DNA from 2 places in the Bradyrhizobium sp. USDA 4341 genome. Region 1 is predicted to be linked to the other one. Evidence: riboswitches for the same ligand, from Rfam matches in the RefSeq annotation. Region 1 holds a riboswitch; the other holds the start of a gene.

Region 1 (3,344 bases):
GTGCGGGCTTCGATCAGCCGGTAGCCGTCGTCGAACAACGTCGGATCGCCACGGAATTTGTTGATGACAAAACCCTGGATCATCGCGGCATCATCGGGGTCGATCACCGCCTGGATGCCGACGAGCTGCGCGATCACGCCGCCGCGGTCGATATCGCCGACCAATACCACGGGCACGTCGGCCCTGCGCGCAAAGCCCATATTGGCGATATCGGACTTGCGCAGATTGACCTCGGCGGGGCTGCCGGCGCCTTCGACCAGCACCAGGTCGGCGCGCTGCTTCAGGCGTGCAAAACTCTCCAGCACCGCGCCCATCAGCGATGGTTTCATGGCGGCATATTCGCGCGCGCGGGCGGTCGCGATCCGCTTGCCGTGCACGATGACCTGCGCGCCGACATCGGTTTCCGGCTTCAGCAGCACCGGGTTCATGTCGGTGTGCGGCTCGACGCCGGCGGCGAGCGCCTGCAATGCCTGCGCACGCCCGATCTCGCCGCCGTTGACGGTCACGGCGGCGTTGTTGGACATATTCTGCGGCTTGAACGGCAGCACGCGCAGGCCGCGACGTCGGGCGGCACGCGCGAGGCCGGCGACGATGAGCGACTTGCCCACGTCCGAGCCGGCTCCCTGGATCATCAATGCGCGCGCCATGGCAATAGCAGTCAGAACTCGACGCCCGGCTGGGCCTTGATGCCGGAGCGGAAGGGGTGCTTGACCAACGTCATCTCGGTGACGAGATCGGCGATCTCGATCAATTCGTCCTTGGCGTTGCGCCCGGTGAGCACGACATGCGTCATCGGCGGCTTCGACGTGGTCAGGAAGTCGACGACATCGGCGATCGCCAGATAGTCATACCGAAGCGCGATGTTGATCTCGTCGAGCACGACCATCCGCAGGCTCGGATCCGCGATCAGCTGCTTGGCTTTTTCCCAGCCGGCTTGCGCTGCCGCGACGTCGCGCGCGCGGTCCTGCGTCTCCCAGGTAAAACCTTCGCCCATCGCATGGAATTGACAGAGATCGCCGAAATGCCCGGTGAGCAGGCGGCGCTCGCCGGTATCCCAGGCGCCCTTGATGAATTGCACCACGGCGCAGGGAAAGCCGTGCGCCACGCAGCGCACGATCATGCCGAAGGCGGAGGAGGATTTTCCTTTGCCGGCGCCGGTATGAACGATGATCAGGCCCTTTTCACCGCTCTTGGTCGCCATGATCTTGTCGCGGGCGACCTTCTTTTTCGCCATTTTGGCCGCATGCCGCGCATCCAATGAAGGGTCGGCGCCGACGGCGCCATCTTCAGCGTCGTTTCCATCAGAAATCATCACGGTCCTTCGGCTTGACAAGTGCGAGGCCAGGACGAATGGTGACCCCGCGTTGGTTCCTGTCCTACGACAGGCGAAGAGGGAATGCGATAGGGCTCGGACCGCAAGGTTTGCCCGAAGCGCAGCCGCCCCCGCGACCGTGACCGGAGAGATGCCCAAGCCACTGATTCCCTGATGGAGTCGGGAAGGTGGGCATCACGGGAGAAATCCTACTCCGCAAGCCGGGAGACCTGCCGACGCAGTGTGTTTGAGACCGGCGGACGGGGTGTTCCGCGACGGGGAACGAGCCTGTTCACGTCAGGTTCGTGTGCCTCATCGCTTCCCGCAGTCAATCCAGGAAGGGCGATGAGCGTTACACTCCATGTCTGTATCACCTGCCGCGCCGGCCAGACGCTCGCCGAAGGCGAGCTCGCGCCCGGTGCGCGCCTGCATGCCGCGCTTGTTGAGGTGGGCGTGCCCGATGACGTCAATCTGGTTCCGGTCGAATGCCTCTCGGCTTGCAGCCAGGGCTGCTCGGTCGCGCTCAGCGCACCGGGCCGGTGGTCCTATGTCTACGGCCGCCTGTCCGCGGACAATGCCAGGGATGTGATCGCCGGTGCTGCCGCCTATGCGTCGGCGCCTGACGGCATCGTGCCGTGGCGCAGCCGTCCCGAAATCTTTCGCAAGCAATCGCTTGCCCGAATTCCCCCCATCGCCGTCGTGCCGGAGGCCGCAGAATGATGACGCTCGCCAAGGTTCCGGTCACCGTCGTGACCGGCTTTCTCGGGTCCGGCAAGACGACGTTGATCCAGCATCTGATCCGGAACGCCAACGGCAAGAAGCTCGCGGTGCTGGTGAACGAATTCGGCAGCGAAGGCGTCGACGGCGACATCCTGAAGTCGTGTGCGGACGCCAATTGCCCGACCGAGAATATTGTCGAGCTGGCCAACGGCTGCATCTGCTGCACCGTCGCCGACGATTTCATCCCGGCGATGGAGCAATTGCTCGCGCGCCCCGTGAGGCCCGATCATATCGTGATCGAGACGTCCGGCCTCGCGCTGCCGAAGCCGCTGCTGAAGGCATTCGACTGGCCGGAGATCCGTTCGCGGATCACGGTCGACGGCGTGATCGCGCTGGCCGATGCGGAGGCCGTTGCTGCCGGCCGCTTTGCGCCGGACCCGGCCGCCGTGGATGCGCAGCGCGCGGCAGATGAGAATCTCGACCACGAAACGCCGTTGTCCGAAGTGTTCGAGGATCAGATCGCCTGTGCCGATATCGTGCTGCTGACCAAGGCCGATCTCGCGGGTGCCGAGGGGATCAAGGCGGCCAAGGCTCTGATCGCGGCCGAGATGCCGCGCGAGGTGCCGATGTTGCCCATCGTCGACGGCGCGATCGACGCCCGCGTGATCCTCGGTCTTGAAGCGGCGGCAGAGGATGACCTCGCGTCGCGGCCGTCTCACCATGACGGCGAGGACGAACACGAGCACAACGACTTCAATTCCGTGGTGATCGATCTTCCGGAGATTTCGGACGTCGACGCGCTGATCGCGTCGATCAAGGGGCTGGCACGCGAGCAGAACGTGCTGCGCGCCAAAGGCTATATCGCGGTCGAAGGCAAGCCGATGCGGTTGCTCGTGCAATCGGTCGGCGAGCGGGTCAGGCATCAATTTGACATGCCCTGGGGTGCGCGAGCGCGGCAGTCAAAGCTCGTCGTGATCGGCGAGCACGGTGATATCGATGAAGCCGCGATCAGGGCGCGACTAGGTGTCTGATGCACGTCGTCTTCCGCGAGAGCCGCGGCCTTGAGGAGACCGCGACGCCAAGAGACCTCGGCCAGGATCCGGCCGATCTCGTGGTTCTGTCGTTTTCCGACAGCGATCTCGCCGCGTTCGCGGCCGGCTGGCGGCGAGGACGCGCCGCGCTGCCGTCGCTGCGGCTCGCTAATCTTGCGGAGCTGCGCCATCCGCTTTCGGTGGATACCTATATCGAGCGGACATTGTCGCATGCGCGCGGCATCCTGGTGCGGCTGATCGGCGGCGAACCCTATTGGTCA
Region 2 (3,344 bases), 1.1 Mb from region 1:
AGGATCGGTGGCCTGACACAACGCGAGCCATAGGATTGCACCCAACCATTTCTGGTGAATGCGAAGCCGGCGAGTTTCTCGCCGAAGTACTGCACCATGTCATTGCGCTCAAACTCGCCGTGCACGAGCACGTCCAGACCAATGTCCTCCTGCCAACGCAGAGCGCGCGCAGTCTCCTCCTTGAGGAATTTGTCGTACTGCTCGTCGCTCATGGCGCCTCGCGAATGTGCCGCGCGGGCATTCCGGACCTCTGGGGTTTGCGGGAAGGATCCGATCGTCGTGGTGGGAAAGGCCGGTAGTCTAAAGCGCTTGCGTTGGATCTCGGCTCGACGGACAAATGGGCTGGCGCGCCGGCACATGGCCTCGTCGATCGCTCGCATCCGCACCGCAAGATTGGCATCACGGATCTTTGGTGAAGTCCGGCGGCCGGTCACCGCCGACTGCGATTCAGCAAGACTTTGAGCAACATTCTGATCACCCGCGAGTGCCCGCGCCAGGATCGCAAGCTCACGCATCTTCTGTACCGAAAAGGCAAGCCAACTCTTGAGATCGGATGCAAGTCCGGTCTCGAGTTCAACATCGACGGGCACATGCAGCAGCGAGCAGGACGGAGCGATCTGAACACGATCCCTGCCTAGCTTCGCAATGGCGGGATCCAGTTGCTGGCGGAGCGCCGACAGGTTCGACCGCCAAACATTTCGTCCGTCGACGACGCCGAGGGACATGACGAGATCACTTCGCCGGGCAGCAATGATCCGGTCCAACAGGTTCGGTGCGCGAACCAAATCCACGTGCAGTCCGGCAACGGGCATGTTCAAAGCTGTGTCCAGATTGTCGCCGAGATCGCCGAAATAGCTCGCGACCATGATCTTGACGTTTGGTACTTCCCTGGCGAGCCGATCATAGACGTGCAGCAAAGATCTTCGCGTCCCCTCCTCCAGATCCAGGACCAGGCAGGGCTCGTCGCATTGAACCCAGTTTGCTCCCCTTTTGCCTAGTTCTTGCAGAACCTCGATGTAGACCGGTATTAGCTCATCCAGGAGTGACAGCGGCTGGAACGCAGGATCCGCACTCTTGCCAAGCTTCAAGAATGTGACCGGCCCGATCAGGACAGGGCGCGTCTGGAACCCCAGGGCCTTGGCTTCCTCATACTCCTCGATAGGCTTGCGAGAAGATAGGCGGAACGTCTGTCCCCGATGAAATTCAGGAACCATGTAGTGGTAGTTGGTGTCGAACCACTTGGTCATCTCCTGTGCGGGCGCGCCAAATCCGCCCGATCCGTGGCTGCAACTGGTATTCTGGCGATCGCATTGTGAACCGCGTGCCATGTCGAAGTACGTCTTGAGCGAAACCGACTCGATTTCCGACGCGTAGACTTCCGGGATGGCACCAACCATGACAGAGGTGTCGAGCACTTGGTCGTACAACGAAAAATCGTTGGACGGAATGACGGTGACACCGAGGGATTTTTGGCGGGCCCAGTTCGCAGCACGCAGGCCAGCTGCGTCCTCGAGCAATTGCTGTTCGCTGATTGCGCCGGCCCAGTAACTTTCAAGCGCGCGTTTGAGCTCGCGTCTTGGACCGATCCGAGGCGTTCCAAGCGTGGCAACCGGAAGGGAGAGAAGAGACATAGCGCTAACCCCGTAGTTGGGGGCAAAGGCCTTGGCGGACGCAAGCAGGATCGCCCGAGCGGCGGCGGCTTGGCGCACCACCGGGACACCCCGCCCGTGGACGTATATGTGGTCGAGGCAGGTCTCCTGGCTTGCGGGTCATCGCTGCTGTCCGGCCTTCCCGAAGCCGCACGGGCTTCAGTGACTTTGTTGGACAGCGGCTCGTCGCTTACAGTTGCGGGGGCAGCGCCGGCATGTTCACCGGCTTCCCTCTTAGCTCCGAATCCAGCGGGACCGGAGAACCTCTACGATTTGGAATATCGGCAAGAGGCCTCTTCCGTCAACCTCTCAGATGACTCTCTCACGTCAATGCTGCCATCATCAGTGATTCAAATGACCATTTAACGTCGAAAGTTGACCACGGTTGGAAGCCTCTCCAATAGAAGCACTCTCCAATAGAAGCACTCTCCAATGTATGTGGCGAAAGAATTGTCGAAGGCGCAAGTCACGGCGCTTCGAGTGGCATTTCGGTCTCTCGGCAGTCAAGAACCGCGCCAGGGACAAAACACCTGCGAAAACTCCATCGGGCATACCGGGCGCGCATATTTATCTGCGAACCAACCAATCCTGGTAGGCGATTTGCGGTCTCTGATGCCGATAATACTCGGGCATGCATATCGATTCACCTCTACGAACACCGGGATGCCCGCAATGACAATGGCTGTTCGGAGCACCGTCGGCGTCCTTGCTGTCACCGCCTTTGCGGTCGGCCCGTTCGGGTGGCCTGGTAAGAGCGTTCATGAATCAATCCGTCAGACAGATGCTCTCGAGAATGTTGAGTAACTCGAGAGGAAGCTAGCGTGACTTGATCGTTTCTCGCTTGCCGGCTGTCGCGACTGGAAACGGCTCATCCAACCATGAATGCGGAGCCGAGGCAGCTGGATTGAGCAGACTGCAACATCGTGCGCGTAGGTAGAAACCTGCGCACCATATCATCCGCCTGCCTGAGAACGCGCTTCCGACGATTCCACACGCCCGGCGGTGACGAGCGATTTCTGCTTATCATCAATTACGGCCGATAGCGATCGCAGGCGTTCGGGTGACAACACCGGACCAGACGGTTCAACAGCTCTCCAAAGCGCTTCCCGATTTCTCATCCGTAAATCGGCAGCGGCCTTCGCTTGGGCCTCGAAGATCGGCACGACAAAAGCTGAACAAGCCCGAGCCGATCGGCTGAATGGAAACATAGAAACGAGCGTCGGTCGGAAAGCCGACAAACACTGCACGAATCTGGCGCGATTTGCCGGCCATTTCCTGGCACGAAGGATGCAAGCTCAAGGGTGCCCAGACTTCTCCCCCTGGGCAGGTCCAGCACGGCAAATTGGGGTTGTAGCTGGCCCACTGAAGTTAGCGGCGCGTGGCTCGAGGGGACAGACAGCGCCTGCTCGCGCGGGACATCGGCAGGTGCCCGCGTCACGTTGCCGCTAACTTCTTCCAATCGAGGATAGCATCGAGGGCTGCCGCTTTGACGTGAGGATGAAAAACCGATGGTCCGGCCGTTATGAAGAGAATGTCTGCAAGAGGCGTGCTTTGTCTCTGTCAATCGCTAGTTTTCCTTGCTGGGCTGGTTGCGACGGGCAACACTGCGCGAGCCGGCGAAAGCGCGCTCGTCGAACGAGTCAAGTCAACCTGGCGAGCGCGAGACGGTGAGACAATCGAGCAGATTGTCTCCAA

The links. Region 1 has a riboswitch for cobalamin ahead of ACVIGB_RS48210 (DUF1636 family protein). Riboswitches for the same ligand answer to the same signal wherever they lie in the genome.
Region 2: it holds a riboswitch for cobalamin, as region 1 does, so the genes downstream of both, metE (5-methyltetrahydropteroyltriglutamate--homocysteine S-methyltransferase) here and ACVIGB_RS48210 (DUF1636 family protein) in region 1, are expected to answer to the same signal.

What each region holds. Positions count from the first base shown of each region.
Region 1 covers NZ_JBSSGO010000002.1:9,086,172-9,089,515, forward strand. Annotated here, with positions in the region: gene ACVIGB_RS48200 (cobyric acid synthase) at 1-647, opposite strand, end outside; gene cobO (cob(I)yrinic acid a,c-diamide adenosyltransferase) at 659-1,312, opposite strand; cobalamin riboswitch at 1,349-1,564, shown strand; gene ACVIGB_RS48210 (DUF1636 family protein) at 1,658-2,032, shown strand; gene cobW (cobalamin biosynthesis protein CobW) at 2,029-3,063, shown strand; partial or broken gene cobN (cobaltochelatase subunit CobN) at 3,063-3,344, shown strand, end outside.
Region 2 covers NZ_JBSSGO010000002.1:7,982,656-7,985,999, reverse strand. Annotated here, with positions in the region: gene metE (5-methyltetrahydropteroyltriglutamate--homocysteine S-methyltransferase) at 1-1,631, opposite strand, end outside; cobalamin riboswitch at 1,731-1,932, opposite strand.